3 regions of the Rossellomorea marisflavi genome follow, and region 3 is predicted to be linked to each of the others. Evidence: riboswitches for the same ligand, from Rfam matches in the RefSeq annotation. Region 3 holds a riboswitch; each other region holds the start of a gene.
What was found. A riboswitch is a leader RNA that binds a small molecule or an ion and turns the genes downstream of it on or off. The one in region 3 is predicted to bind S-adenosylmethionine.
Positions count from the first base shown of each region.

Region 1: linked by a shared signal. The riboswitch ahead of K6T23_RS18960 (methionine ABC transporter ATP-binding protein) and the one ahead of K6T23_RS05210 (methionine ABC transporter ATP-binding protein) in region 3 are both predicted to bind S-adenosylmethionine.
Region 2: linked by a shared signal. The riboswitch ahead of K6T23_RS17650 (alpha/beta hydrolase) and the one ahead of K6T23_RS05210 (methionine ABC transporter ATP-binding protein) in region 3 are both predicted to bind S-adenosylmethionine.

Region 1 covers NZ_CP081870.1:3,627,887-3,638,683, reverse strand. Annotated here, with positions in the region: gene K6T23_RS18970 (sensor histidine kinase) at 1-845, opposite strand, end outside; gene K6T23_RS18965 (response regulator transcription factor) at 845-1,525, opposite strand; SAM riboswitch class I at 1,786-1,890, shown strand; gene K6T23_RS18960 (methionine ABC transporter ATP-binding protein) at 1,961-2,974, shown strand; gene K6T23_RS18955 (methionine ABC transporter permease) at 2,964-3,629, shown strand; gene K6T23_RS18950 (MetQ/NlpA family ABC transporter substrate-binding protein) at 3,647-4,459, shown strand; gene K6T23_RS18945 (hypothetical protein) at 5,031-5,495, opposite strand; gene K6T23_RS18940 (helix-turn-helix transcriptional regulator) at 5,492-5,692, opposite strand; gene K6T23_RS18935 (5'-nucleotidase C-terminal domain-containing protein) at 6,344-10,129, shown strand; gene K6T23_RS18930 (NADH-dependent flavin oxidoreductase) at 10,195-10,797, opposite strand, start outside.
Region 2 covers NZ_CP081870.1:3,367,413-3,378,209, reverse strand. Annotated here, with positions in the region: gene K6T23_RS17675 (ABC transporter permease) at 1-827, opposite strand, end outside; gene K6T23_RS17670 (ABC transporter permease) at 841-2,283, opposite strand; gene K6T23_RS17665 (ABC transporter ATP-binding protein) at 2,418-4,151, shown strand; gene K6T23_RS17660 (SDR family NAD(P)-dependent oxidoreductase) at 4,202-4,963, opposite strand; gene K6T23_RS17655 (hypothetical protein) at 5,148-5,702, shown strand; SAM riboswitch class I at 5,894-5,997, shown strand; gene K6T23_RS17650 (alpha/beta hydrolase) at 6,204-7,001, shown strand; gene K6T23_RS22220 (M28 family peptidase) at 7,091-8,473, shown strand; gene K6T23_RS17635 (VOC family protein) at 8,511-8,924, opposite strand; gene K6T23_RS17630 (DUF5068 domain-containing protein) at 9,248-10,492, opposite strand.
Region 3 covers NZ_CP081870.1:963,855-974,651, reverse strand. Annotated here, with positions in the region: gene K6T23_RS05250 (YwqH-like family protein) at 1-82, opposite strand, end outside; gene K6T23_RS05245 (MBL fold metallo-hydrolase) at 395-1,057, opposite strand; gene K6T23_RS05240 (nitroreductase family protein) at 1,577-2,119, opposite strand; gene K6T23_RS05235 (hypothetical protein) at 2,495-2,824, shown strand; gene K6T23_RS05230 (hypothetical protein) at 2,842-3,081, shown strand; gene K6T23_RS05225 (hypothetical protein) at 3,136-3,555, shown strand; gene K6T23_RS05220 (ABC transporter substrate-binding protein) at 3,571-4,479, opposite strand; gene K6T23_RS05215 (hypothetical protein) at 4,530-4,700, opposite strand; SAM riboswitch class I at 4,939-5,042, shown strand; SAM riboswitch class I at 5,126-5,231, shown strand; gene K6T23_RS05210 (methionine ABC transporter ATP-binding protein) at 5,323-6,354, shown strand; gene K6T23_RS05205 (methionine ABC transporter permease) at 6,344-6,994, shown strand; gene K6T23_RS05200 (MetQ/NlpA family ABC transporter substrate-binding protein) at 7,010-7,834, shown strand; gene K6T23_RS05195 (M20 family metallopeptidase) at 7,853-9,055, shown strand; gene K6T23_RS05190 (hypothetical protein) at 9,482-9,931, shown strand; partial or broken gene K6T23_RS05185 (GNAT family N-acetyltransferase) at 10,007-10,797, shown strand, end outside.

The sequences.
Region 1 (10,797 bases), 1.6 Mb from region 3:
AAGCGCTTGAAGATATGGGGGAGGTCTTCCTTCGGGATCCCGCTGCCTTGATCAGTGATGGTGATTTCAGTGAAAAGGGCATTTTCCTGAGAGGCGATGGTGATACGTCCTCCCTCTGATGAGTGCTCGATGCTGTTTTTCAATATATTGATGATGGCTTCCTTCGTCCAGTTCCCGTCTCCAACAAATGAGGCCGGTCCGTCTTCAATCTGAAGTGTTACGTCCTTGATCTCCATGGGGATGAGAAGAGGGTCCACGGCATCCCGTATGAGGGAAGACACGTCCACATTCTCCTTCTTGAAGCGTGCCGTTCCCGCATCGATCTTTGAGAGTTTCAATAGGGAGGAGACGAGCCATTCGATCCGTTCAAGCTGGACCTGGATACGGCGTGTGAATTCCCGGCGTTTTCCTTCATCCAAGCCCGGATCCCTCAACAGGTCGGACATGACCATCATGGAGGTGAGGGGTGTTTTAAGCTGATGGGAAATATCCGAGATGGCATCGGTCAGTTTGAGCTTGTCTTCCTGGAGCCGTGAGCTGTTTTCCGATAGTCGGAGTGTCACCTTGTACATATCGGACTTCAGGATGCTGAGCTCTCCCTCATGGTTGTCCCGAACGTCGAGGGAGTAGTCTCCATTTGATATCTTTCGAAGGTAGTCGGAAAGCTTCCCGATTTCCCTGTAGCGCCAGGCTGTGTAAAGCATGAAGCTTGTGATGAGTAGGAGGGAGGTGACGGCTGTGACCACAGACGCTTGCAGACTTATGTAAGATGCGCAAATTGTTCCGATGACGGCGATGATCACGATCGTTACAAGGAACACCCGTATTTCTTTATTCCTCAGCATCAGCGGTCTCCTGCCTTATAGCCCATTCCACGGATCGTCTTGATGATGCCGGGGTTCTGCGGGTCGTCTTCCAGTTTTTCACGCAACCGTTTGATGTAGACGGTGAGGGTGTTATCGTTGACGAAATCACCAGCCACATCCCAGATCTTCTCAAGGAGCTGTGTACGCGTGAGCACCTGATCCTTGTGCTGGGCAAAAATCAGAAGGAGCCGGTACTCGAGGGCCGTCAGCTGGATTTCTTCGCCGCCCTTATATACTTTGCCTTCAGCCGGAAGGATCTTGATGTCGCCGAGTGTGAAATGGGCAGGCGTCTGCTTATCGTAGCGGCGTAGGACCGACTTGATCCGTGACATGAGTTCCCTGACACGGAATGGCTTTGTGATGTAATCATCTGCTCCCATATCAAGACCCATGACCACATTGACTTCTTCGTCCATTGCCGTCAGGAAGATCACCGGTTTATCGGTCTTTTTCTTTACGAGGGAGCACAGGTCATAGCCGCTCCCGTCGGGTAGGGACAAATCAAAGAGGAACAGATCAATCTCTGTCCAGCGGGTGTTGATCATGTCCTCAGCGGCAGCCACATTATGGCAAACAAATGTGCCGAATTGCTCGTTCTGCAGGGAGTATTCGAGTCCTGCTGCAATCGTCTTATCGTCTTCAACTAATAGGATGTTCATAGTGACCTCCGGATCAATGATGATGTAAGCCTATCATATGGAAAATGGCAGGCTTCGTCAAAGTGTTGGCAGCATGAAGAGGGACCAATCATTGGCGAAAATGAGCAAACATTTCGAAAGGACCAAAAATAATTCAAGCCTAATCTTAAAGTAAAGGTAACGCTTACATGGTTTCTATAGGTATGAATGGTAGTTGACACCCAACCAAATACCCATTATTATCTCATATAGATGAAATCTTCTAAAATTATATAGTATTCAAATTATCAAGAGCGACCGAGGGATCAGGCCCTATGACGTCCGGCAACCTCCATATGGAACGGTGCTAATTCCTGCAGGATGGTTTTCATTCTGAGAGATAAGTCGATGATCGATATGCGATGCTTCTTTCAGCTGAAAGAGGCATTTTTTATTGGAAAAAAGAGGTGAAGCGCAATGATCGAGATCAACCATCTTGTGAAAGAGTATAAAACGAAAAAGCAAACTGTGATCGGCGTCAATGACGTTTCCGTCAAGATTGAAAAGGGAGAAATCTTTGGAATCGTCGGGTATAGCGGAGCTGGGAAAAGCTCCCTCATCCGCTGCTTGAATCTGTTGGAGAGACCTACTTCAGGTGAGGTCATCATCGACGGATTGGACTTTACGAAGCTGTCTCCGCGCGAGCTCAGATCGGCAAGGCAGAAGACGAGCATGATCTTCCAGCATTTCCACCTGATCAAGGCAAAGACGGTCTACGGCAATCTGGCATTTGCCCTGAAAGCGGCCAAGGTGCCAAAGGCTGAGATCCGGCCGCGTGTGGAAGAGCTTCTCGCCATGGTCGGTCTATCGGATAAGGCAGATGCCTATCCCGCTCAGCTGAGCGGAGGTCAAAAGCAGCGCGTCGGGATTGCCCGGGCCCTTGCGAACAATCCATCTGTCCTCCTGTGCGACGAAGCAACGTCCGCCCTCGACCCGAATACCACAAGGTCGATCTTGAAATTATTGAAGAAGCTGAACGAAGAGCTCGGACTGACCATCGTCCTCATCACCCATGAGATGGAAGTCGTCAAGGAGATTTGCGACCGGATGGCCGTGATGCAGGATGGCCGGATCATTGAAGAAGGTCCCGTATATGACCTCTTCTCGAATCCGAAGGAGCCACTGACCAGGCAGTTCATCGAGACGATCCTTCAGTTCGACCTGCCAGATCACTTGGCGAAAGCAAGGAAAGGGACCTTGATCAAGATCCAATTCAAAGGCTCCATTGCAGAAGAAAGCGTCGTATCCGATGTCTTCCAGCGGTACCACGTGAAAGGGAACATCCTTCACGGGAAGATCGAATACATCCAGGAAGTGCCACTCGGGATCTTCATCATGGAATTGATCGGAGAACGCGCCGAAATCGATGCCGCCATCGAATTCATTACCCAGCGTACGCAAAGTCTGGAGGTGCTTGAAGATGCTGCCTGAAGCCATCATTGACATCTTGCCGGATCTGAATCAGGCATTTTTAGAAACATTGTATATGGTGGGGATATCCCTGTTGATTGCCGTTATCATCGGACTTCCCCTCGGAGTGCTTCTTTTCACAACGGATAAGGGGCTGTTCCTCGAAAACCGCTTCGTGAAATCCATCGTTGGATTCATTGTGAATATGGTCCGGTCGGTCCCGTTCATCATCCTTCTGGTGGCGCTCCTTCCTCTGACGAAGATCCTCACAGGGGATGTGATCGGACCGACGGCTGCTTCAGTCTCCCTATCCGTCGCTGGAATTCCGTTCTTCGCCAGGATCGTCGAAACCGCACTGAAGGAAATCGACAAGGGCGTCATTGAAGCATCTGTATCCGTCGGGGCGAGCCCGTGGATGATCATCAAGGATGTGCTTCTTCCGGAAGCCAAACCAGCTGTCATCCAGGGCGTCACCATCACGGCGATTTCCCTTATCGCATACTCCGCCATGGCGGGTACAATCGGCGGGGGAGGGGTCGGTGACCTTGCCATCCGGTTCGGATATTACCGATATGACAACACGGTCATGTTCACGACGGTGGTCGTCTTGATCTGTCTTGTACAAGTCATCCAATATGCCGGCGACATTTTCGCCAAAGCAGTAGACAAACGATAGATAATGGAGGAAACACAATGAAAAAATGGACATTACTACTCGGCCTTGCCATCGCAGTCAGCCTCATGGCGGCGTGCGGCAACAGCAGCGACAAAAAAGATGAAAAAGACATCACTATCGGAGCCACAACCGGACCTTACAGCGATATGGTGACAAAAGCCATCAAGCCGGGTCTTGAAGAAAAAGGCTATAAAGTGACGGTCAAGGAATTCAATGATTACATCCAGCCGAATAATGCATTGGCACAGGGTGATCTTGATGCCAACCTGTTCCAGCATAAGATCTACATGGAAAACTTTGCGAAAGAAAACAAGATCGAGCTTTCCGAGCTGATTTCCGTTCCTACGGCTCCGATGGGCATTTATTCTGATAAGTTTGATTCCATCGACAGCATCAAGGAAGGAAGCCAAATCACAATTCCGAACGATCCTACGAATGCGGCACGTGCGTTCCAGATCCTTGCCGATGCGAAGCTGATCACGTTGAAGTCGGACAGCAATCCGCTGACGGTTTCGGAGAAGGATATCGAGACGAATGCGAAGAATTTGAAGTTCAAGGCGATTGAAGCTGCTCAGCTTCCACGTACGGTGGATAGTGTCGATTTGGCGGCTGTGCCTGGGAACTTTGCTCTTGCGGCGGATATGGATCTGCTTGATGCGCTTCAGCTTGAGAATATGCCGGATGAGTACCGCAACCGGGTGGTTGTGAATACGGATGATAAGGATACACAGGTGTCTAAGGATATCAAGGCGGTTGTGGAGTCGGATGAGTTTGAGAAAGTGATTGATGATGAGTTTAAAGGGTTCGGGAAACCGGATTGGATGGAATGAGTTTTGGGAGTGTGGCCTTTTAGGTCATGCTCTTTTTTTGTTTTTGGATGGAACCCTAATGGCTAAGGGTCCGTGCCTTTCCGCTGCGGTGGGCTGCTTTCCGCGGGGAGGGCGTTGAGCCTCCTCGTGCCTGTGGGGTCTCCCCGCTCCTCCTTTTCCGCAGGAGTCAGCCCCCCTCCGCTGCAAGGCACTCTGTGCAGGAGATGAGCATGTAGGGGTTTTTGATTGGAAGGTATCCGTTCCGTTCCCCTCTTTTTATGGAAAGGGATGGTGGTTGGAAGGGTCCGTGCCTTTTCGCTACGGTGGGCTGCTTTCCGCGGGGAGGGCGTTGAGCCTCCTCGTGCCTGCGGGGTCTCCCCGCTCCTCCTTTTCCGCAGGAGTCAGCCCCCCTCCGCTGCAAGGCACTCTGTGCGGGTGATGAGCATGTAGTTTTCTGAATGGTGTATATCCATTTCCCCCCTTTCTTTTTTGGGGTAGGATAGTTGTTGGAGTGGTGCGTGTCTTTATATAGTTCTATTTCAATAGATAGAAAAAAACAGGATGTACGGCTGCACGTCCTGTTTGCTGGCTTTCAGTCTGTTTCAAGGTTTTTGTTTTTCTTGTAGGAGACGGTGAGTGAGCTTATGTCGATCAAGAAGAGCAGGGTCATGAAGATGAGGGCGAGGCCCGCGGTTTCGATGATGGTGGACCATCCATGGTGCTCGGTAGCGGTGGCATAGATCAGGTTGAACAGGATGAAGAATATGATGGAGCGGAAGGTGATGTGCTTCATCTGTTTTTTGTATTGCTGTGATGTGAAGATGTCCGCGTACTCTATGCCTGAAAGGATGTAGCGGAGGAGAGGATAGAGGATCAGGACGGCTGCTATGATCAGGAATGATTTTTCTGATGCAAGCGCACGTATGCTTGTCAAGCGAGTCAATGCTGCCCCGATCAATGTCGTTAGAAAAGCGATGACGGCCGCTTCTGCTAAAAATGATAACAATCTCTTTTGTTTGTATTCATCCTCTGGTAAAAACATTGTCAACCAACTCATTGTTCATCATCCTCCCAAAATAATTCGTCCAGTGTCTTTCCTACGGCTTTGCATATGGCGAGACAGAGCTGAAGGCTTGGATTGTACGATCCCTTTTCAATCAGGCCGATTGTCTGTCGTGTCGCATTAACCCGCCTGGCAAGCTCTGCCTGTGTCATTCCTTTCTCCATTCTGGCCTCCTTGACCTTTGTTTTCATTGCTTCACCTCAAATGTAATATATATATTGCTTTATGTAAGATATATATTACATTGTTGAAGTGGAAAAAACAACAAAAATAATTTTATCTGGTTGTGATTTCAGTTTGGGAGACTTCTTTTACTAGAGGAGGGAGGAAACTAAATCTCATCACATCCTGGGAGGGAATGAACCAATACTTATTCATGATCTGAAATAAACACTTCTACCTAAGGACGACGAGAGTGAAACGTTCAGAAGCTTGTATTTCTACTTACGGAATACCAAATTTGTAAAGAAGTCTTACCAAATGTAAGACTATTTCACTAAAAAAACACAATTGAATATGAAGGATTTATAAACCAATCGTCTCATTTTTGTTAATCTTTTCATTATTCCTTAATCTTCGACAGAAAAATGATATATTAAATGGGAAACTTGGTATGTTCCGCTCAAACCATGCGGGAGGAAAGGATCGGTGGTGGGTTGCCGGACCTATATGCAGAGAGAGAATCGGGTTCATCGGCAAAAGGAATGTAGATGAAAGAAAGCGCTTACATTTTTGGAGGTACAGGGTTATTCGAGGGTAGGTTTATTGAAATGGGCACATAATGACGATATCAGCTCATTTCCGATTGTTGAATTCGGAGGAGGAAAGAAATAGTGAAAACCATGAAAAAGCCATTATTCGCTTTGATGACCGTTTTTGTCATGTTGATTGCCATGCTTCCTGCCGCAGCTGGTGCAGCCGGCACCATGACGGTACAGGAAGCCATCGATAACAACACAGGCAACGGAACGGTCACTGGATACATCGTGGGTCACACGATATCTGGTTCCAATTATAATACGAAAGCTCCTTTCAGTAATGATTTCAATATTGCCATAGCCGATTCGGCAAATGAGACGGATCCAGCGAAGATTTTGCCGGTACAGCTTCCAAGCTCATTCCGCGCGCAGTTCGGTCTGCAGACCAACCCGGATATGATCGGCGAAAAAATCGTCGTGACGGGTCAGCTTACAGCCTATTTCAACGTACCCGGGCTGAAAAACCCGACGGCCATCACCGTTGATGGTGCGGAGCCGGGAGAACCCGATCCGTTCGAAGGGATCGAAGGACTTCGTATCCATGACATCCAAGGTGAAAGTCATACGTCCCCTTACAACCTCAAGAACGTCAAAGAGGTAGAAGGAATCGTCACTCACGTCGTGGATGGAAGCAATTTCTACATGCAAGATGATCAGCCTGATGATAACGAGAAGACATCTGAAGGGATCTTGGTCTATAAACCGTCCCACGGAGTCCGTACAGGAGATGCCGTGAAGGTTGACGGACAGGTGAAAGAATGGGTCCTTGATGGCTATGCGGAAAAGCTTCAAACCGACCTTACCACGACAGAAATCAATTCCCAAAACGGGAATGTCGTTGTCCAATCTTCTGGTAACGAGCTTCCTGAAGCTCTAGTGATCGGCAAGGATATCTTCCCTCCGACAGATGTCATAGACAGTGACGGTCTGGAAGAATTCAACCCTGATGTGGATGCCATCGATTTCTATGAAAGCATTGAAGGCATGCGCATTTCCCTTGAAGACCCAACGGTTACAGGACCTCAGAAGTACGGTGAACTTCCGGTCATCACCGAACAGGTGGAAGGGAAGAACTATACCAAAGAAGGTGCTCCGCTCCTGACAGCGGACAATCAGAATCCTGAAAGAATGTTCATCCAGCTTCAAGACCGCAATTTCGTAGCGAAGACAGGGGATCAGTTCGAAGGTACTGTGACGGGTGTTGTAAGCTACAGCTTCAGCAACTTCAAGATCCTTGTGAATGATGATGAGCTCCCTGCTCTGAACGAGCGTGAGTTCACTCTTGAAACAACGACGATTGAAAAAGATGATGAGAAGTTGACGATTGCTTCGTACAATATCGAAAACTTTGACGCGTCAGATGCCACAAAACGTGACAAACTGGCGAAATCCATGGTCGAAAATCTTGGTTCTCCTGACATCATCGGTCTTGTGGAAGTACTCGATGACAGCGGAACGAAAGATGACGGTACAGTGAAAGCTGATGGAAACTATAAAGCACTGAGCGATGCTTCTGTTAAGTTTGGCGGCCCTGCTTATGAGTGGACGGAAATCGCTCCACAGGACAAGCAGGACGGAGGGGTTCCTGGAGGGAATATCCGTGTAGGGTATCTCTACAACCCTGAGCGCGTAACCCTGGCAGAAGGTGAAAAAGGAGATCAAACGACTGCAGTGGGATATGAGGACGGCTCCCTTACGCTTAATCCTGGTCGTATCGATCCGACGAACGATGCATTCCGCAGCAGCCGTAAATCCCTTGCAGCACAGTTCGATTTCAACGGTGAAGACGTAATCGTCATCGCCAATCATTTCAACTCCAAAGGTGGGGACGAGCCATTGTTCGGACGCAACCAGCCTCCGACCCTTGGAAGTGAAACGCAACGCTTGAAGATTGCAGAAGTCATCAACGGCTTCGTGTCAGATATCGAATCGAAGAATGAAGATGCAAACGTGGTCGTCCTTGGCGACTTGAACGACTTTGAATTCTCAGCACCGCTTCAAAAGCTTAAAGGGGAAGAGCTCACGAACTTGATCGAGACCCTTCCTGCAAATGAGCGCTATACGTATTCGTATCAAGGAAATGCACAAGTGCTTGATCACATGCTCGTGTCGAATCGCCTCGCTGATCAAGCCGAGTTTGACATCGTCAACTTCAACTCTCCTTATATGGAAGAGCATGGACGAGCAAGCGATCATGATGCCCTGGTGGCACAGCTTGACCTGAATGCCCAGCAAGAACCGGAAGAGCCGAAGGACTTTGATCTATCGATTCTTCATACGAATGACAGCCATGCTCATGTGGAGCAATACCCACGCCTTGTGACGGCACTGGATGATCTTCGTAAACCGAATTCCCTCCTGGTGGATGCAGGGGATGTATTCTCCGGCACGCTTTATTTCCGCCAGTATCTTGGTCTGGCAGATCTATCGTTCATGAACGACCTGAATTTCGATGCCATGACATTCGGTAACCATGAATTTGATAAAGATTCAAACATCCTGGCCAATTTCATTAAAGAAATGAAATTCCCGATGGTTTCATCAAACGTAAATGTGACAGCCGATAAGGATCTGTCCCCGCTTTACAAAGATGAAATCGGTGACCCGGCTGAAGGTGGGAAGATCTACCCTGCCATCATCAAGGAAATCGACGGTGAGAAGGTCGGAATCTTCGGATTGACAACGCCTGACACCTCTTTCCTTGCCAACCCGAGTGAAGACATCGTATTCGAGGATGTCGTGGAATCTTCCAATGCGACGATCTCCATGCTCCAAGAAGAAGGTGTGAATAAAATTGTCGTCCTATCCCACCTTGGATACGGACCTGATCAGGATCTTGCAGAAGAAGTGGATGGCATCGATGTAATCGTCGGTGGTCACTCCCACACAGCTTTGAAAGAACCAACATTCGTTGAAAAGGATGAGCCTACACTGATCGTGCAGACTGGAGAATACTTGAACAATATCGGTAATCTCGATGTCACGTTCGATCCTGACGGTGTCATCAAGGAATACAAAGGCGAGCTTGTCCCACTTGCCAATTACGAAAAAGACCCTGAAGCAGAAGCAAAAGTACAAGAGTTCAAAGCACCTCTTGATGAGCTTATGTCTGAGGTTGTCGGTTCAAGTGACGTTCCTTTGAATGGAGAACGCGCTGACGTCCGTACGAAGGAAACGAACCTTGGAAATCTGATTACCGATGGAATGGTGGCCAAAGCCAACGAATCCGTGAAGACTCATATCGCCTTCCAAAATGGTGGGGGAATCAGGGCGTCAATCGGTGAAGGAGATATCACGCTCGGTGATGTTTTGACCACCCTGCCTTTCGGCAACAACCTGGTCGCGATTGACCTGACTGGAGAAGAAATCAAGCAGGCACTCGAGCATAGCGTAAGCGCCGTCGAGTCCGGCGAAGGTCGCTTCCTGCAGGTTTCAGGAATCAAATTCAAGTATGATGTGAATCAGCCTGTTGGAGAGCGTGTATGGTCTGTTGATGTGAAAACAGACAACGGATTCGAAAAGCTTGATCCAGCAGCGATGTACACAGTGGCAACAAATGCGTTCACAGCAGATGGTGGAGACGGATATTCCATGCTGAAGGAAGCAAAAGACGATGGACGCATGACGGAGCTGTTCCAAGTGGACTTCGAAGTCATGACAGAATACCTTGAGAAGAACAGTCCGGTTTCACCGGAGCTCGAAGACCGCATCGTACAAGAGGTCAAGCAAGATAATCCGGGTGACGGCGGCGGTGATGATGGAGACGGTGACGACGACGGCCACGGAGGCTGGGGAGATCAGATCCGTGACATCATCAAGAAATTGAAAAACTGGCTCTGCAAGCTCTTAGGAGTATGCGGCAGACCATAATAGAAAAAGGACCCTTGCAAGCATTATATGCTTCGCAAGGGTCCTTTTTTTGTATGAATAGCGTATTAAACGCCAGGGAACCAGCCTGGAGTATTCAAGACGGCATTCCAGAGTGGATCCGGGATGACGAGTTCTTTTTGTTTTTCTTTATCGATTTCCGTGATGATCTCATTCTCGCGACCTTCTTCGATCTTTTGAACCCAGTCAGGATCGATGATGAGCTCGCGTCCGATCGCTAGAAGCGGTACATCGGTCTGGAACGCTTTATACGCATCCTCTGCTGAATAGATGGAACCTACGCCGATAAGGGGCGCACGGTCACCGATGGTTTCAAGCAGGTAGTCGATCCGAGTTTTCTCAAGATCATCCACTCCGCTGCGCGGCGTAGAGAAGAAGTCGAAGAGTGATACGTGGAGATAATCAAGCTCTTTATCCGCCAGGGCATCGACAAGCTTCAAGGTTTCACCCATGGTGAAGCCGTTCTCTTCAGGTTCTTCAGGAGAGAAGCGGTAGCCGACAAGGAATGGAGAAGTGGCATGCTCATCCACGATACTCTTGATTTTATCTACGACTGCAAGGGGGAATGCCATGCGGTTTTCAAGGCTTCCACCAAATTGATCTTCACGCTGATTTGTCATCGGAGAGAAGAACTGGTGAAGAAGGTATCC
Region 2 (10,797 bases), 1.9 Mb from region 3:
GTCTGCAGGATCGCCGAGTAATTATTCTCTACGGCGAGGGCATAATCGAACGTCAGGTAGCTGCAAACGGAAATCGAGAACAGGAAGACAATGAAGAACAATCCGAGCATGGATGTCATATTGCCGGTCACCTTATCCCACACCCGGTACCATGTGCCGGTGACGGGATGATGTTCTCCCCGTGACTTCATGAGGAGGTTCCACCCGAGGAAGATGGCGAAAAGATTGCCCGTCAATCCCGTGAGCATCAATAGAACCGCCACAATGCCGGTCCATTTCGGCAGGCGTTCACCGAACGTGATCACCATCCATAGGACGGCGAGGTGGAACATCGTGATGGCGAGGAGCAGGAACATCCCCAGTAGGAACGTATCCGATACGTACGGCTTGAATAGATTAAGAGCGGATACGGCAATGACGAAGATCTGCGTCAGAATCATATAAACCGAGAATGTGTATTCGGGCGATTTCTTTTCTTTGATCAGTAGGAAGGCGGCACTGACGGTGAAGACATTGGCCGTCAACAGGCTGAGAAGCTGGAGATAGCCAAGGCGCCTCGTGCTTTTCCGGATGACCCCGTCCCTGTTCAGGTCCCGTTTGATCAGCCGCGTGATCACCAGCTGTACGATGGTGAAGAATGCATAGGCCGCGAAGAACGTAAATGCAACCGGCTTCATGGACCCTTCCGACAGGTCGAAACTGTTGAATAGGAAGATGAGCGTGATGGCCAGGGACAGCACCCATGTGAAGGTGGACTGTGTATATTCAGATGATATTTTCAGTGCGAATTTCTTTTTGTAATGCGGTACTTCCACGTTGGTTGTCATACATGCACCTGCTTTAATATTGTTTCATCTTGGAGCGGATCCTCGGATCGAAGAACGCATACAGGATATCGATCAATAGATTGACGAGGGAGATCGTGATGGCAATGTAGACGACCCCTCCCATGATGGCGGGAATATCGGGGATGAACTGCTTATCGACGATGTAGCTTCCGATCCCGCTGATGTTGAATACTTTCTCCGTCACGGCGGCACCTCCGAGCATTCCGCCGAAAAGGAGACCGATGACCGTGATGACGGGGATCATGGCGTTACTCACTGCGTGCTTCCAGAGCACCTGCCGCTTGTTCAATCCTTTGGCCTTGGCCGTCAGGATATAGTCCTCATTGATCACTTCCAGGGTGGATGACCTCATCATTCGGGCAATCGATGCAGTCAAAGCGGTCCCGAGGACGACGGCCGGCATCACGATCGACAGCCAGTTGCCCGGGGTGTAGGTTGCCGGGAACCACTTCCATTTGATTGAGAAGTTCAGGATGAAGATCAGCCCCTGCCAGAAGTTCGGGATGGACAGACCGATCAACGCCACGAACATAAACGTATAGTCAAAGAATGACCTTGGCTTCGTTGCAGAAACGATGCCGATCGGAATGGCGATCACAATTGCCATGACCAGTGAAATGATGGCCAGTGTCAGGGTGATGGGAAACTTCCTTCCGATGCTCGATGCGACTTCTTCATTTCCTGTAAAGGAAGAGCCGAGGTCAAAGGTGGCAATTCCTTTGATCGTGTTCCACAGCTGCACAAGATAAGGCTGATCCAAACCGTGAATGACATTGAATGCAGCGATCTGATCCTTTGTCGCTGTCTCCCCGAGTATGTTCGCTGCCGGATTGAACGGGGATAGGTACAGGATGGTGAAGACAAGGAATGCGACTCCTATGATGACGAATAAGCTCATGACGAGGCGTTCGAATATGTATTTTACAAAATGATTGCTGTATAAGAGCAGTAGTAGATACATAGGGAGACCGGGTAGAGCAGATAGAATCAGGAACGTCGGGTTCAGGAGTAGGGACCCGAAGGTTTCTTTATACGTGATCTTCCGTTCGTCCTGCAGGGTGAGCTGTTTGACCGTCCTCTCTTCAGCCGTTTCATCCAATCTTTCCTGAGCGAGTCGTTCGGCTTTTGCCTTGATGGCTGAGGATGATGCCTGTTGATTGAAGAAGATGTTCTTTTTTTGAAGTTCTTCTTCGGCGCGTGTTACGTAAGTGGCTTTCACTCCTTCTTCGATCAGTCCCTGTTTCATTTCGTGAAGGAGTTTCTGATAAGGGTCGTTCCTCTTCCTGTGAAGATAGATGAAAAAGACGGCGAGATGGACCGGTAATCCGAGAATCAGAATGAAGATGTGATAAAGATTCCGTCGCTGCATCTTTTGATAGGTATCTTGGAACATCGGGGTTTGTGCATAGGTGCCAGTAGCTTTCGCCGTTTCCATGTGAAGCGTTGCCCTCCTTTGCTAAAATACAAATTGCATAATTCCGATCTGTTTAGTATATTTTAAATACACATTCTTGAAAAATCAATGTAAACTTTAGAAAATTTAACAAATCGTCCTGGCAGGTGGAAAAAGTGGAATCAATTCTTAAAGTAGACAATTTGCATATCTCATTCCAATCAAAGGAAGAGGAATTCGATGCAGTGCGCGGTGTAAGTTTTGAAGTGAAAAAAGGCGAGACCCTGGGCATCGTAGGGGAATCGGGTAGCGGGAAAAGCGTGACGGCACGATCGATCATGAGGCTGCTACCATCGCCACCCTCGTATATGAAGGAAGGGGAGATCACGTTCCTCGGCGAGAATCTCGCGGAGAAGACCGAGAAGGAGATGGAGTCCATACGCGGTTGTGACATCGGCATGATCTTTCAGGACCCTATGACATCCCTCAATCCGACGATCCGGATCGGGAACCAGATTGCCGAGAGCCTCGTGAAACATCAGGACCTGACACGGGAACAGGCGAAGAAGGAAGCCATCGATATCCTGAAACAAGTGGGTATCCGCAACAGCGAGGAGCGGTATAGTCAATATCCCCATGAGTTCTCCGGGGGGATGCGCCAGCGCGTGATGATCGCCATCGCCCTTGCCTGCAGACCGACCCTCCTGATTGCCGACGAGCCGACGACGGCCCTCGATGTCACCATCCAGAAGCAGATCCTGAATGTCATGAAACATATGCAGGAGAGGTTCGGAACGTCTATCATCCTCATCACCCATGACCTTGGGGTGGTGGCCGGTATGTGTGACGCGGTCGTGGTCATGAAAGAAGGAGAAATCGTGGAACGGGGGACAACAGAAGAAATCTTCGCCTCACCAAGGCATCCGTATACAAAGAAGCTCCTGAACGCCCTCCCGCGTCTCGATGAACCGAAAAAATCTAAAAAGGATTGTTCACCAGACAAGCCGCCACTCCTTGATGTATCGTCCCTGCGTCAGCATTTCGACCTTGGAAAAGGCCATACCTTGAAGGCGGTGGATGATATCTCCTTCTTTATCCGTGAAGGCGAAACATTGGGGCTTGTGGGAGAATCTGGTTCAGGTAAGTCGACGACGGGTCGGGCGATCTTGCGGTTGAATGAACCGACAGGAGGCATCGTCACCTATGAAGGAATGTCGGTCAACGGCATGACGAAGCGTGAAATGAAAGCGATGAGGCGCCATATGCAGATGATCTTCCAGGACCCCTATGCGTCACTCAATCCCCGTTTCAAAGTAATGGATATCATCGGTCAGGCCCTTGATATCCACGGGCTGTGCAAAACGAAGCAGGACCGGAAGCGGCGTGTGGAGGAACTGCTTGAAATGGTGGGGCTTCAGGCTTCCCATGCGAAGCGCTATCCCCATGAGTTCTCCGGTGGACAGCGACAGCGGATCGGAATCGCGCGTGCCCTGGCGGTGGAACCGAAGTTCATCGTGTGCGATGAGCCTTTGTCGGCCCTTGATGTATCGATTCAGGCACAGATCGTGGAGCTTCTTCAGGATCTTCAGAAGCGACTGGGGCTCACATACCTCTTCATAGCTCATGATTTATCCATGGTGAAGCATATCAGTGACCGGGTGGCCGTGATGTATGCCGGGAAGATCGTCGAGCTTGCCGAAAGCGAGGAACTCTATACCAACCCTCAACATCCATATACTAAGTCCCTGCTATCTGCCATCCCGATTCCTGATCCAACGATCGAGAAGAAGAAGGAGCGCGTCCTTCTGGAGGAACAAACGGATGCAGATCGCTACGGGTTGCAATCATCGGAGCTTGTCGAAGTGTCGAGTGGCCACTGGGTGGCAGTACCGGTGGAAGCAGGCGCATAAATTAACAAAAGGGTGTCCCGACGTTTCGGGACACCCTTTCTATATTGATGTTAGTTTCTTGTTCTTGATACGTATGGATAGATCGGATCACGAAGGAGGAATTCATAGGTTTTACCATTCACGATCCCAACAACATGATCCCCATCATACAGATCAAGGAGGAATTGTGCCATTTCCTTCGCAGTATGGTATTTGGGCAGTGCTTTTTCATAGTCAAACTGATCGGAATCAATGGATCGTTGGGCGAATTCCGTTTCCGTAGCGGCAGGGGCAAGAACCTTCGCTGTCATCTTCGCACCGGATTCGGAAAGCTCTCTCGCAAGTCCTTCCGTGAAGGCACTCACATAGAATTTGGTCGCACAGTAGGTGACCGCATCGGCAACGATCGTGTAGCCGCCGCCTGAGGAAATATTGATGAGCTGCGTTCCTTCGACCTGTGAGAAGTCGCGCACGTATAGGGTGGAGAGGATCGTGAGGGCTTCGATATTGAGTCTCATCATCTGTTCGATCTTGTCCAGATTTTGTTCGCCGACGGGATCGAAATTACCGAAACCGGCATTATTCACAAACGTCTCCAGCTCAAATGACTTGATCTCTTCATAGAAGGAATGAGCGTTGGAGGTAACGGACAGGTCGGTGGAGAAAAGTTTGATATCCAGGTCAGGATGGGCCTTCAGGATGCGGTCCTTCAACTCCTCAAGGTTCTCTTTCCTTCTGGCAGCAAGAATCAGATTCTTCCCCCGTGCTGCAAATGCCAGAGCGGCCTCATAGCCAATCCCGGAGCTTGCTCCTGTAATGACGGTATATTTCATGGTACTTCCTCCTCGATTAGGTTATAAGCAGATTGTAAGGCATAGGATGCTCGTTGAGCCAATGATTATACTCGGTCTGTCTGCACAGATGATGAATGAAGGCCCCCTGTGGTTGAGAGTTGTCCGGCCACCCTGTTTCTGAAATAATGGTGGTATGAGGAAGAATGAGGAAGGGGAGACAGCAATGAACGGCTGGAAACGGTTAATCGCGTTGATTCCCATCATGTTGTTGATGGGTGCATGCGGACAATCCCCAAGAAATACAGCGCCGGTGGAAACGGATGCAACAGAAACAATTGATGCAGAGGAAGCGGGAAGAGAAGATGCCCCGGAACAGCCTGATGAAACATCCGACCAAGTATCACTCGGTGAAGAGGATCAAGAAGCATCGGACTCTTCCGGGGATGATCAGGACAGTCAGGAAGCGGAGGAGCCTGCAGAGGATGGCGAATCATCGGCACGGAATGCTCCTGGACCGCAACGACCAGTCGGGGAATCCGGGTCCACTGCAGGCATTACGGATGTGGAAACAGCCATTGAGTTCTTAAAGGATGAGCTGAACGTGGCATCTGATGGAGATATCCTGATTGATGAGGGTGATGGCAAGCCCCAAACCGATGAAAAAGGGACCTATTATACCCTCCATCTCATATCACAAACCCTCAAAGATGAAGGAGGAACAGGGGAAGTCGGGGCATTCAGGATCTATGAAGACGGACGATATGAGATGGAAGACTGACTTCTCGAAAAAAAGGACCGGAGGCAGTTGATATGCCTTCGGTCGATATGGATCATTGGGGGTAAAGATGTTGAGCCAATCTTACAGCGTCAAAACCAACCTGTCAAGTGGGGATTTAGTTTTAATTCATAGTTTCACTGTAGGATTTATGGTTGACAAAGAGTGAATTGTAAGATAATTTAATCTATACTACCTTATAAAGAGTCGGGGAAGGAATCTGGTCCAACGATCCCGCAGCAACCTCCAAATGGAAGGTGCTCATTCCAGTAGGCAACTTCAGCCTGGCAGATAAGGGGAGAGAGTAATGTACATCTCCTTATGGGAGATTTTTTTTGTATATAAATCCGATTAAATCGATTGGATTAATTAGTCATAACGCTGAGGCGCAGATTTATACACTTTAAAAGGCGCGCATGTAGAGGCCTAGCCATAGGGGAAACAGTGTTCGAAGGCACATACAAACCGTAAGGAAAATCTACTAAGATAAAAGGAGAGGGTAAGATGAGCTGGTATACATCCATTCCATGGGAGGGTACCCACCTTCCTGCAGCCATACAGTATCCTGCTACACGTCTCGGCGTCCATCCGGCCGTCATCATCTGTCATGGTTTCGTCGGTTCAAAAGAAGGCGTGGACCGATTATTCGTGAAGGCTGCACATGAACTCAGCTCACACATCGTCGTACGTTTCGATTACGACGGTTGCGGAGAAAGTCTGGGGGAGTACGGCTTGAATACAAAAGATCGCTTCATTGCACAGACGAAGGCGGTCATCGGGTTTGTGAAGCAGATGAAAGGGGTGGACCCGGAGAGCATTGCCTTGATCGGCCACAGCCTTGGGGGGGCAGTGGCCCTTGAAGCAGCCATCGAAGAAGAAGTTCGCCACCTTGCCCTCTGGTCGGCGGTCGGCTCTCCCCGGCATGATCTTGGACGCATTATCGGAGATGATGTGGAAGAAGCCATCTTGCGGGACGGGAAGGCAGATTATTTGGGCTATGAGCTGAAGCGAGAGTTTCTCACGACCCTTCAAGGGTGGGACCCGATACGGCGGGCAAATGAGTATATGGGGAATGTCTTGCTTGCCCACGGTGACCAGGATGAAGAAATCTCCGTCGATTACTGCTCCCTCTATCACTCAAACTTCTCCAATCGGCGTTCGGGAGAGGTAGAAAAGGCAATCATTCCGAAAGGGTCCCATACTTACTCAACTTCAGGGGCCTTTCGACAACTCCTTGATTTCACTCGAGGGTGGCTTTTACAGGTTCAATCCACCGGCTATGATCATGCCAATGGGCTATAAATGGTAGTTTCTTACCGGTTATTCCTACTCTTTCATTAAACGACAAAATATTGTTACTATTCTATCAAATAAGTAGAGGAGGAAACCGTTTGAAAAAATCTGTCGTATCCATTGCTCTTGCGACGACCCTATCGTTTGGCGCTGTTGGACTTCAACCAGCCATTGCAGGGGCACCTGAACCAGGAAAGGAGCTCTTGCAAAATCCGCATGAGCGGAATCTGATCAAGAAAATCGATTCGGAGCGAATCTATCAGACGATCGATCAGCTTCAACAAATACCGAGGGTAGCCGGGACAGAATCCGAGGCAAATGCCATCAGGTATGTAAAACGACAATTTGAATCGTACAGGTATGACGTGACACTTCAACCCTTTACCTTTATAGGGTACACGGCACCTACTGCAATCGAACTGTCAGGGGTGCAAGGCGAGTGGAACCCGGATGCATTCACTTACTCGGTTAGTGGTGATGTGTCAGGCGAGCTCGTTTCTGCAGGACTTGGAAGAGTAGGAGACTTTGATGGAGTAGATGTAGACGGGAAGATCGTTCTTATCCAGCGAGGGGAAATCACGTTTGCACAGAAGATCGTCAATGCGTCTGAAGCAGGAGCCGCAGGGGTCATCATCTACAACAATACGGATGGCTCGCTGAGCGGGACATTGGGAGAACCGGATGATCGCTACATACCGGCCATCACCCTTTCCAAGGCCGAAGGAGAAGAGCTGCGCCGACATATCGGAGAGACCGTCCGGCTGACAATCGAGGGAGCGGAAACATCGGAGCGCACCTCTCACAATGTCATTGCCTCGAAAGCTCCGGTCAATAAGAAAAAAGCAACGGATGATGTGCTTATCATCGGGGCCCATCATGATTCAGTAGAAGGGGCTCCTGGCGCGAACGATGATGCGTCGGGTACAGCTGTTACCTTGGAACTCGCAAAGGTGTTCAAAAATGTACCGACAGATACAGAGATACGCTTCATTACATTCGGGGCTGAGGAATTGGGTCTGCTGGGGTCCTATCACTATGTAGATTCCCTGCCGCAAATAGAACGTGACCGGATTATCGGGTACTTCAATCTCGACATGGTGGGTAGCAGGGACGCAGGTGATCTGGTCCTCCGCACACTCGATGGAAGCCCGAACCTCGTAACGGAGCTATCCCAGGCTGCGAGCGAGCGATTGAACGGATTCCCGACGCCGATCGGTGAAGGCGGCAGGAGCGATCATGTTCCGTTTGCTGAAGCGGGAATCCCAGCGGGAGCCTTCATCCACAGTCCGTTTGAGCCATGGTACCATACTCCCGAGGATACAATCGATAATATCAGCAAAGAGAAGCTGCAGGATGTGGCTGAAATTGTAGGGGCCGCGGTATATGAGCAGGCTCGTCCCGACCACCAAGGTCCGAAGCCTAAATCGGCTTCAAAGGTGAAAGCATCAAAAGATTCCGTCCAAGAAAAGAACATAAGGTAACCAAAAGCCTGCTGGCCGATCGGCCAGCAGGCTTCTATCATTCTTCGTAGTTGAACTGCCACTGGATGCCGAACTTGTCCGTAACCCCGCCGTAGAGGGGGCTCCAGAACGTTTCCTGCAGAGGCATATCCACATGGCCATCTTCTTTCAGGCGATCAAAGAGTGCTGTTAGTACGTCCTTATTGTCTTTGACGATGGCTAACGTGATATTATTTCCTTCCATGAAGGGTGTGCCGGGGAAGGTGTCTGAGAACATGATCTTTTCGCCGTCGATGACGATATTGGCATGGAGGATCAATTCCTTTGCCTCTTCCGGAAGGGGGAAATCAGGGATTGGCGGGGCTTCTTTGAAGGTCATGATGTGTGGGGGTTCCGTGCGGAAGACATCTGCATAGAATAGGACGGCTTCGCGGCAGTTTCCATTAAAGTTGAGATAAATGTTGATCGACATGTAAACACTCCTCATTGAAAATGGTAGATAACGCTTACAAAAATGATTATACCATGGCGGGTGTGGAGTGGATATGAAAAGAAGAGAAGGTTGGGACATACGTATAGTAAAACCCGAATTCATCTGCTTGGGATCAGGCAATGAATTCGGGTATTTATTTGCTTCAAGACTATTACTATTAATCTAGCTGTTGATTGGAGTCCAAGACCAAGGCTCTTCCCGCTGAGTGCGAAGTCTTGCACGGGAATCATGAGCTTTATTAAGAACCTATACTGATCGTGTTGGTCCGTAAATGGTTCCTTTTCGTTTTGTGCCTTTTTTCATTACTTCGGCATATCAAATGTGAGCTCGTTCTTCAACAGGTCTTTTCCATCTTGATTGGTGAGGTGGGTCAGTCGGAAGGTAAAATCTTTGGCTTCTCCGTAGTCGCTCTTTTCCTTCATGAGGTAAACGAGGTACTTCTCACCGGTTTCACCAGGCTTGATGCTTCCTGTATCAAACGCAAGGGAACCTTCATCGAGGTATTGTACCTTGTCGGTTGATAGGAACGTGCTGAACTGGTCGAGTGTAATGTCGGTATCTGTGTTGTTTTTCACTGTCACTTTGACAGTGGTAGCCACGATGTTTTCGTCACCGAATCCTGTGAAGGCATCTTGGTAGCTTTCCGTAGGCGTCAGCTTCGTGAACTGCACGCCATCGAGTGTGACGTCCACCTTCTCACCGGTTTCGGTTTTACCGATGGATTCATTTTTTGCTAGCATCTCTTTTTCTGCCACATTATCTTTCAGGATGCTGTCAGGGTAGAATTCCTTTGAAGCAGCCGTTTGCTTTTCGGCATTTTCTCCCGATAGGGGAAGATCAAAGACTTTTTCATCGCTGACTTTCTCCGAGAAGTCCTTATCGGCAGAGCTTTGGGCGACGCGGAACTTCACATTGGCATCCTTGAGGGTCTCGTATTCCTCTTTCGTCAATATGTATTCGAGTATGCCTTCTTGCTTCTCGCCCTTTTTGTAGTGGGCGGGATCATCAACGGTTCCGTCCATCTCCGGGTGCAGCCTGACTTCCCTTGAGTAGTCGAGCTTCATCATATGCGTATCGAACTGATCCGTTCCGAGGATATCTGGGTTGTTGAAGTAGAGATCTCCATTGGTTTGATTATCGATGCTTCCATTCATGGATACGATATACGCTTCATCTCCATCGAACTCACCAGCAGGTGCATGACTGACGTGAACGACTTGATAACGGTCTACCATGAAGGACATATTATTTGATATTAATTCTATGCCGGGCTCATCGTTTTCATAGACGACGTCCAGGGTGGCGTCTGGAAGATTTGCTTCGAGATCAGGATTGATCAAGCCTGATTGTGATTGGGTGGAAGAGGAATCCTTTTTCTCGAGTTTTGCTCCTGAAGTCTCTTTCTCGGTTTGTTCCTTCTTTTCTGCTTTTTGTTCGGATTTTTTATCCTCATCTGTTTTCTTTGCTGCCGTGTCGCTGTTTCCACATGCGGTGGTCAATGCGAGCATACCGGCGATCGTTCCTGCCAAGATCCATTTCTTCTGCATGCTATGACTTCCTTTCTAGTTTGAACCTTTAACAGTATAAGGGAAATCTCCAAATTCTATCAATCACCATTATTCATTCTTTGCTTGCTCTCTCATGAAAGAATAGGTACTATCACCTTGATCTTGATTGAGGAAAAAAGTCCTTATCATCAAAAGGAAGAAGAAGTTGGGATTTTGGAAGAGAGATGGAATCAATAAGGATAACGATTCCATATAAATCCTAATAATGGAATAAATGTGATAGTGAAGATGATTTCCCTTTTACTACCTTTACTTGGTTCTTTCGATCTGTTTTTTCCCATATC
Region 3 (10,797 bases):
CGGTCGATTGAAGTCGCGAAAGCTGTTCCCGTTTTTGCGCTACTTGTTGCTGTAACAAAGATAAGTAGGACAGAAGATTCATCCCCTTTCATAAATAGACAATTTCTCCCTATGTTAAATGGTACCAAATGGTATAGTCTGAGGTAATAGGAAATTCAACTCAACTTCGAATGCATGGACAGTACTTTTCTCCCAATATCATCTTTGTTCTTTACCATATTTTATACCTGAATAAACATTTATTGGGTTTTACTAGTTAAAAAAGGACTGTAACTAGACCTTACTTTCAATCGACACGACATTCACCCTGAATTTGATATCCATTCGCATAATATGCGATCTTATAAAAATGAAAAAACCTCCTCCCAATCACTCGGAAGAAGGTTTTCTGTCGTTAATCCCTATAGCGAAGCACATATTTCTTATACAACTCTCCATGATACTCGAGCTCCTCACCGTGGGACGAGCTGATCAATGCGGGCTTGAGGTCGTCAACGATGGCGCCGCTGTCGATGTTTTCGTTCATGTCGACACTGAATTTGCGGATCGGGGGATGCAGGTCTTCCCTGCTGGTGATAAAGAGATCCCCTGTCATGAGCACCTTATCCTCTTCATGGTAGTAGACCACATGTCCTGGAGCATGACCGGGTGTCAGATAGGCACTGACGGGAAGAGTGGCAAGGATTTCGTCCGTCAGCGCCTTCACGATGCCGGCTACTGCATTCTGTTCAGGTGCCTGCTTATTGGGATAGGGCTTTTCCCCGTTGATGAAGGGCAGTTCCACCTCATGGGCATAGATAGGAAGATCGTATGCCTTCAGCCACTCTCCAGCCCCTTTGATGTGATCGCTGTGCCCGTGGGTCAGGAGGATCGCCTTAGGCGTGCCGAGTGATTCGGCTGCTTTGATTTGTTCGTCCACATGCGATTCGACGCCTGTATCGATGATGTACACATCCTCCCCATCTTTCACCAGCCATACATTGACCGGGATCTCCACGGAGACATTGATGGAAAAAACGCATTTATAGACATGCGGAGACAATTGAATGATATTCATGGTAAGCATCCTTTCTACATTCTCTTCTTTTTCACTCTACCCTACCCTTTCAAGAATACTCAACCGATCCAGTTGTAGCAAAGAATGAAGAACCGTGCAGCAACATCTCGTCTATCGGACCCATTTCATCCGGTTAGCGGCATTCAGCTAGCCTATTCAAGAAAACGAACTGTCTTATCAACAAAAAGGCCAACAATCTGAGATTCTCTCAAATTGTTGGCCCTTTTATCTTTTTGGAAGCATTCGTTTGATGCCCTCGGTACAAATGACACTAGCTGCCACCCCAACGTACGCACTTGATGACATCACTTTACCCATATAATAAAAACCCGTCCCCGCCAAACAGTCCAGGAGAAGGAATCTCTTGATACTCGACCCATGGATGGCGTAAAAGATCACTTGATGTTGAGCTTTCATTCCGATAATCACACACCTGTTTTTTTCAATGGATATGCCGGATGCGGATTGTCTTATTCACCCCAGAAAAAAAGAAGGACCCCGGTGAGCCCTTCTTCTACATCATTTCCCGTAAACGGAAAACTTGTCTTCAATCGGCGTCCTGTTCCGTGCTGGCGGTACCTCATCAAAGTACCCGAGATGCAAGAACCCGGCAATCCGTTCTCCTTTCTCGACACCAAGCAATTCATGGACCTTCGGATCATAAATATGTGGATTCGTTTTCCATACAACCCCAAGCTGCTGTTCCCAGGCGAGGAGCTGGAAGTTCTGGATCATGGCGCCGATGGCTCCGAAGTTCTCATCCCACTGCTTCTGACGGGGGTCTTCGGTCATGACGACGACGAGGATCGCCGCAGGCTGGCTGAAGTAGTTGCGGCGGTTGTCCCTCATATCGGGCGGGAAGGTTTTCACAAGATCCTCTACGAATCCTTCCTTCTCATCCGCCGGTACGAAGATGAATCGCCACGGCTCACGGAGTCCGTGGTTAGGTGCCCAGACGGCGTCCTTCAACAGGTCCAGCACCGTTTCCTGTGTCACTTCTTTATCAATGTAGCCGGCTTTTATGGAGCGGCGTTCGCGTATCGTTTTCGCTATGTTTGTCATGTTCGTATCTCCTTATCTGCTTATCTCTCTTCTAAATGATAACAATTCTCATTATCGATTGCAATCTTTCTGTAGGAGAAGAGTCCCCTTGTCGCGTCCTTTTTCCTCTTTTCAACGAAATGGGCGAACATGGGAAGTGGGTTCTCTTCACGAGTTCCTGCTCGGTGTAGCCCTGTTAGAAAGTATGATCACCGCCGACCGGATTCAAGACGATAAGACCTAACAACAAATTATTATTGAAAAAGAAACACTTTTTATTGTTTTACAATAAATAATTCGATACAATCATCTCATAGAAATCATTTACCAAGTTTCTACATTTACAAATTTATTGGAATGGAAGTGGGCATCATCGGATTTATGGTTATTTTTTTGTTGTTCATTGTATTGATTGCATTCGGTTCCATCATGACAGCGCTCATGGTGAGGAAGACGAACACCCGAGCACCTCGGAAGCTGTCTTTTCTCGTATTGGGCCTCCTGATCCTTCACTGGATTTTCTGGCTATCAAGCGGGTATGAATGGTTTTCCGACGAAGTGGCCGAGGCCATCTTTAATCCTATATGGGGAGTGCTATGCGCAGCAGGACTGGCAACGAGTCTTTATGAATTGCGGCATAACAAGAGCTTCGCCTTCCCCGTGGGCGCATTGTCTGGCATCACTTTGATGTTCGTGATCCTCGTCAACGGCATTACCAGTATGTAAAAGGAGACGTGACCAACATGAAGCTTTTCACTTGGGTGTTCGTGGCACTCCACCTGATCATTACGATCCTATGGATTGCCAACTCCCCTGCCCTGTTTTCAATTGCCGGGATGGTTGCCTGGCTCCTCTTGATCGCGGGAGGATTCGGCCTTTATTTCAAAACAAAACAGATGGCGGTCATCGTCTCTAGTTCTTTCATGGTCTTCCTGCTCCTCCTGACCGGCCTGATTGAATGGACGGTTTCATCCATGCCTTAGTATAAAAAAAGAGACTCCCTTCGTTGGCGAGTCTCTCACAAAGGAGAATGCTTTATGTTGAAGAAAACCATAATCAATGTTTACAATACAGCCCTGAGCCTGGGTGCTTTTTATCTCGGTGGTTCCATGATATCAGGTAAAGGGATCTTTGCTGCCTTCCCACCAGAGTGGGCAGGAGATCTGCCTTTTGACAGCTGGATGGCTATGGCGATCGTGGGCATGACCGTTTTCGGACTGGGCAATGCGGTCGTAGCAATCAGAGGATTCATGCGGTATGATCGGCAGATTTTCTTCTCGACCCTCTTCATGGGCGCCCTGCTTTTCATTGCGACGATCGGTGCCACCCTATCCGTGGGAGAATGGTACTTAGCGTCGGTACAGCTCTTGATTGCCAGTGTGGTTCAGCTGGCTCTTGGTCTTGGCGCTTTCATCGTTCATTTTATCCGTCCAGAATCGGCAGGGGTCACGGAATGACCTCTGCCTCCTCTTTTACTCTCCTAAAAAACCACTTCCAAACGTTTCCAGCAGATGCTCAAGGGTCACGGGATCACTGTAGGTCGATTCCTTGCTATTGATCTCGATGACGTGACCGTTCTTCACAGCCGGGATGTTCTTCCACGTATCCGTGTCCATAAACGAGTTGTCTACATCAGGATTTTTGCTCAGGACGAGATAGTCACCGGTGAAGTCGCCTACCGCTTCCGGTGAGATGACGTGAATACCCGTTTCCAAGGCGTTATCCTTCACAGCATCCGGCATGTTGAGCTTCATGGCCTGATACAAGATCTCAGAACCACGGGCATAATTGTTCCCGAAGACATAGAGCTCCTTTTGACCGGTTTCAATGACGGATACCGTGGCGTCGTCGCCGATCTTCTTGCGGATCTCATCCCCGATCGTCGCGGCACGCTCCTGGAAGTCATCCGCCCATTCCTTCGCTTCCTTCTCCTTGTTCAACAGCTTGCCGATCTCGATCTGCTGATCGATGTAATTCAGTTTCCCCCATGTGAAAGCGACGGTCGGCGCAATCTCCTTCATCTTATCGAGGTTCTTCGTTTGACTTCCGGCAATGATCAGATCCGGATCGAGCTCGATGATCTTCTCGAGCTGATCGTCCCCCACCACTTCCACATCCTTCAGCTTGTCGGTGAAGAGCGGGTTCATCTCGGTCCACTCATCGATCCCGACGAGCTTCCCTTCGAGGGAAATCACATTCGGACCATTGGTGAGGGCGACGATTCGCTTCGGCTCTTTCGGCACCTCCACCGGTCCCTGCTCTGATTCATATGTAAATGTCGATGATTCCTCCTTGGACGAATCCGTTTTTGTTTCTCCGCTGCTGCACGCAGCCAAGAGCATGCAGACCATCAATATGGTAAAGAACGATGCTTTTTTCATGTGGTTCCCCTTCCAATTCTTGATAATGAGAATCATTTTCAATTAATACTTTACTGGGATGGGGGATGGATGTCAATGAAATGTTCCAAGATTTTCTTCGATTGGAACAGGACCGTTCCATTTCGCTGCGGTGGCTCGCTTTCCGCGGGGCGTGCGGTGAGCCGCATCGGCTGCGCCTGCTGGGTCTCACCTGCCCGCCATTCCCGCAGGAGTCGAGCCACCTCCGCTTCATTGCACTATCCGAATTGGATGAATGTAAAAAAAATAAATAATTAGTTAAATAGAAGCGTTTTCCGATTATCCTCATCCAAATAAAAGGCTTTCATTTTCTTTCTTTTGAATCCATAGACCTATTTTCACCCCATTTCCACTTCTTCCAGCCTGTCTCATTTCTGTCAGAGGGTGTTGACGCAGGAAAAAGTCCGGCGTAGAATAGGGCTCACGTTAAACAAATACAACTTCTTATCACGAGAGGTGGAGGGATTTGGCCCTTTGATACCTCGGCAGCGGGCTCACTTGAGCACTGTGCCAACTCCAACAGGCGGATGCCTGAGAGATGAGAAGAGTACGGATCTTTCTTTCCTTATGGATCTCCGGCCTCTTCCTGTCTCAGGAAGGGGCCTTTTGTTTACCCTAATTGAATAATTTCTTATCCAGAGAAGCTGAGGGACTGGCCCGATGACGCTTCGGCAGCAGACTTTCCACAAAGTACTGTGCCAATTCCAGCAGGCAACGCGCCTGGGAGATGAGAAGGGACCCATTGATTCCGTGTGAATCCATGCCCTCTTCTCGAGACCTCGGGAAGAGGGTTTTTATTTTTAACCACCAGGAGGCATGACGAACATGATTGAATTCAAAAGCGCCACGAAAGTATATAACAGCGGCGGAAAGGAAGTCCGGGCCCTCGACGGCATCGACCTGCGGGTTGAGCAGGGGGAAATCTGCGGGGTGATCGGGTTCAGCGGCGCCGGGAAAAGCACGCTGATCCGCACCGTGAACCTGTTGGAGCGATTGAGCTCGGGGAAGGTGATCGTAGACGGCCAGGATCTCATGGCCCTTTCACCGAAAGATGTGCGCGGGGTGAAACGGAAGATCGGGATGGTGTTCCAGCACTTCAACCTCCTGAACTCCAAGACGGTCTTCGCCAATGTGGCGATGCCCCTGATCCTCGCCAAACAATCCAAAGCCGAAATCCAGAAGCGGGTGACGGAGCTCCTGAGCTTCGTCGGCCTTGAAGATAAAGCAAACCAGTACCCGGATCAATTATCAGGCGGTCAGAAGCAGCGCGTCGGCATCGCCCGCGCCCTTGCCACCCAGCCATCGATCCTTCTATGTGACGAGGCGACATCGGCCCTCGATCCGCAGACGACGGGGTCGATCCTGAAGCTGCTGAAAAAGATCAACCGTGAGTACAACATCACGATCCTCATGATCACCCATGAGATGTCGGTGATCCGGGAAGTCTGCGACCGGGTGGCGGTTATCGAAGGCGGGAAGATCATCGAGTCCGGATCCGTATTCGACGTCTTCTCCTCCCCTCAGACCGAGACGGCGGCGAACTTCGTGAGCTCGGTGCTGAACGACTCCATCCCGGAATCGGTCCTCGAGCTTGTGCAGAAAGATAACGCACCGGGACGAATCTACAAGATCCGCTTCGTCGGCGCCTCATCAGGTCAGCCCCTTCTGTCACAGGTGGCGAAGCGCTTCGACCTCGATGTGAACGTGCTGTTCGGGAACATCACGGAGTTGCAGGGCACACCATTCGGTCATCTCATCGTCGAGCTCATCGGCTCCGAGAGCGAGATCAACCGTGCACTGCTTGTCATGAATGGAGAAAACGTCACCGTGAAGGAGGTTGCACCACATGCTAGTTGATTCACAGCAGATCATCGACGCACTCATTGAAACATTAGTCATGACAGGCTTCTCCCTCCTCTTTTCCACCGTGATCGGACTGCCCCTCGGGGTGCTCCTCGTCATCACGAGGAAAGGTCATCTATGGGAGAATGCCTTTATATTCACCATCCTGAACGGTGTCGTGAACATCTTCCGTTCCGTCCCGTTCATCATCCTGATGGTAGCAATCGTGCCCCTCACCCGCCTGATCGTGGGAACATCGATCGGGACGGCCGCGGCCGTTGTGCCACTGGTCTTCTATGCAGGACCGTATATTGCGAGATTGATTGAGAACTCCCTCCTTGAAGTCGACAAAGGCGTCATCGAGGCAGCGGAATCCATGGGGGCGACATCCACCCAGATCATCTTCCGCTTCCTTGTCCCGGAAGCACTCAGCTCCCTCGTCCTCAGCCTCACCATCGCCACCGTCGGACTCGTCGGGGCATCGGCCATGGCAGGCGCCATCGGCGGAGGCGGACTCGGAGATCTTGCCATCACGTATGGCTATCAGCGCTTTGACACCTGGGTCATGGTCATCACCGTCGCCATACTCATCGTCCTCGTACAGGGACTGCAATCATCCGGTAACTTCGTATCGAAAAAAATCAGAAGAAGATAGCGAGGAGAAAACAACATGAAAAAATGGATCATTCTATCACTCATTCTATTAATTGGCGGATTCGCTGCAGGCTGCAGCTCAAGCGCCAGCAAAGACGAAACGAAGGTCAAGATCGGCGTCAGCGGTTCCGACAACCGCATCTGGGACTTCGTCGCGAAGAAAGCAAAGAAAGAAGGCATCGACATCGAGATCGTCCGCTTCTCCGATTATGTCCAGCCGAACCTGGCCCTTGAAGAAGGCGAGCTTGATGCCAACGCATTCCAAACAATCTCTTATTTCAACGAATTCAAGAAAGAGCATGACCTCGATCTCACACCGGTGGGTACCACGGTCATCGCTCCGCTCGGCCTTTACTCTGAGAAATATAAGTCAGTAGATGACATCCCGGATGGTGCCAAGATTGCCGTCCCGAACGAAGCAACCAACATGGGAAGAGCCTTCCTCCTCCTTCAGGAAGCTGGTCTCATCGAACTTCCTGAAGGCTTCGATGGAAACGGCTCACTGGATAAAATCAAAAAGAATCCGAAGAACATCGAAATCGTCCCGGTCGTAGCCGGTCAAACGCCGCGCGTCCTGCCTGATGTCGCTGCCTCCATCATCAACAACGGCATCGCCGTAGACGCCGGATTCAATCCCGTGAAGGATTCCATCTTCCACGAAGATGACACGGCCACGCCTTACATCAACATCATCGCTGCACGCACAGAAGACAAGGACAACAAAACACTCAAGAAAATCGTCGAGCTCTACCAGGAAGAAGACACAGCCGACTTCATCGAGAAAGAATACAACGGAAGCACAATCCCGACCTTCGTCCCACTGAGCAAGATCGGAGAATAATCCTGAGGAGGAATGGAAATGAGTACTGTCGTCGACACATTGAGAGACCAGATCATCACAAGTCTTGAGGAAAATAAGGAAAAGTACATTGAGATCAGTCATGCGATCCACGACCGTCCCGAGATCGGCAACGAGGAATTCTACGCCTCGAAGACCCATGCCGAGCTCCTGGAATCGGAAGGATTCACGGTGGAACGCGGGGTGGCGGGACACGAGACCGCCCTCCTTGCCCGCCGCAAATCGGATAAACCCGGCCCGGCCATTGCGTTCCTCGCCGAATACGATGCCCTTCCTGGCCTCGGTCACGCCTGCGGACACAACATCATCGGTACGACGAGCGTATCGGCGGCCATCGCCCTCAGCAAGGTGATCGACGAAACCGGTGGAGAGGTCGTTTTGTTTGGGACACCCGCCGAGGAAGGCGGCCCAAACGGAAGCGCCAAGGGAAGCTTCGTCAAGCACGGACTCCTCGAAGGGATCGACGCCGCTCTCATGGTGCATCCGGCGAACTCCACCCGGATCACATCGAACTCCCTCGCCGTCGATCCCCTGGACTTCGAATACATCGGGAAACCCGCCCATGCTGCGGGGTCTCCCCATCACGGCATCAACGCACTCGATGCGGTCATCGGCCTGTTCAACGGCATCAACGCCCTTCGCCAGCATGTAACCGACGACGTCCGCATCCACGGCATCATCACCCACGGAGGCGACGCGCCGAACATCGTTCCGGAATACGCCAAGGCCCGCTTCTTCATCCGCGCTGCGACCCGCAAGACCTGCAGCGACGTGACGGCACGCGTGAAGGCCATCGCAGAAGGCTCCGCCCTGGCAACGGGGGCGAAACTGAACGTCATTGCCTTCCAGAATGAAGTGGATAATCTGGTATTGAACCGCGCGTATGATACGGTCTTTAAAGAAGAGCTTGAACGACTGGGCGAGTATGTTTCAACCGAAGAGCGAAACGGACTCGGCTCCACCGATGCCGGCAACATCAGCCAGGTCGTCCCGACGATCCACCCCTATATCCAGATCGGACCCGAAAGCCTCGTCGCCCATACGGATGAGTTCCGCGAAGCGGCGAAATCGCCCAAGGGGGATGAAGCACTGATCCTCGGAGCGAAAGGCCTGGCACTCACAGCGCTTCGACTAGTAACGGACGGTGAGGTGCTCGCTGAGATCAAAGAAGAGTTTACTAGAAGAAAAGCATTAGAGAGCTGAAGTTCTGTGGGAGTCCCCTTGGTTGGTCATGGGGGCTCTTTTTTTGTTGGGTTGGGGGTGACGGGCTATTGGATTGGAGGGGATCGGGGCATTTTTCTATGTGAGATCACTTTTAGTTTGGGAGAGATGTGGCATAATAGGTCTGAAATGGAGAGTTTTGAGCTTAAATCACACCCTTTATTTTCCACAAAACAGCTACCTCCCCGTTTTTCTACCGACTTTTGAATTTTTACTATCAACTTTTCAACTTTTACTTCCAACTTTCGAGATTTTATTACCAACTTTTTTTGGAGGGGCATTTTTATTGTCAACTCTGCCGGTTTATTTTCAACTTTCTTCTTTTATTACCAAGTTTCCCGCTTTATCACCAACTCCCAAGACTCCATTATCTGGTAGAATAAGAGTAGCATGAAAGGAGCCTGAACGATGATCATCCTTCCCACCGGCGTCACAGGATTTTTCGATTCGCAGTCTGGGGAACCTCCCCTGACGGATCTATCCCTATTTCAAAAGCTTTGCTACAGCATCGCGGCTGAATCGGGTGGGCGGGTACTGGCATTCGAATCCGCCGATGTTTCAACCAATTTCGCCTATTGCCGGATCAATTGGAATGGGGATGAGCTCTTTGTGTTGCTGAATGACCATTACCCCTATCTTGCAATGGCCGATGCCATCGGGTTCGGGGGGATCTCCTTCGTCGACAGAATGGTGTTAAGAGAAGCGTTTTCCCCGTACTACAGCGTGTTGGAGACTGATGAACTGAACACACCCATCGAACCGACGATGATTCAACACCTCAACCGGGCGGAACTTGCGCAGATTTCCTATTGGAAACCGAAGACTGTTGGGGAAATCGCGTTTCATTATTGGGATTAATCGTAAAAGGAGTGATGGCAAGTGATTACCATCCAAAAAGCCGAAAGGTCCGATGCTGAGAAGCTGACCGATATCATGAAAAAAACCTTTGATGAAGAAGCACGGAGATGGCTGTCTGATGACTCTATCGTCGATTACAATATTCAGCCCCCTGGATATTCTTCGGTCGCGATGACGAACTATATGATCGAAGAATTGATCTATTTCAAGATCATTGCTCATGATGTAGTAGTGGGCGGGATAATTCTTACTCTGACGGGGAGCTCCTTCGGCAGGATCGACCGCATATTTGTCGATCCCGACGTGCAGGGACAAAACATCGGGTCAAGGGTCATCCGTCTCATCGAAGAGGCATTCCCTGACGTGAGGACGTGGGATCTGGAGACGTCCAGCAGGCAAGTAAACAACCATCATTTTTACGAAAAGATGGGATATCAAGCTGTATTTCAGACAGAAGATGAGTATAGCTATATTAAGAGAATCAAGCGCCAATCCCCCGCCGGGAACGTCGTGGAGCAGCAAGATCTATCCCTCACCCAATATGAGGACTGCAAGATGGAACACACGGAGCACTATCAAGTCACCCTGGAGGGAAGCTCCTATTGCAACAGCAACTTGATGAATACGCACTTCAGCAATTGCAACCTTCGTGACTCCACCTTCAAGAATATCAATCTCACGCATGCCTCTTACGCTGACCTTAACTTTTCCTCAGTAGCATGAGGCTGGTCACGATGGGCGGCGTCCGTTTTATGGATACGAGCCTCGGAGAAAAGCAGGATCCCCTCTCATTCGAACGCTGTGAACTACAAGGTACCACCATCAAGAACAGCAATCTAAAAAACGTACAAATTACAGGCAGTGAT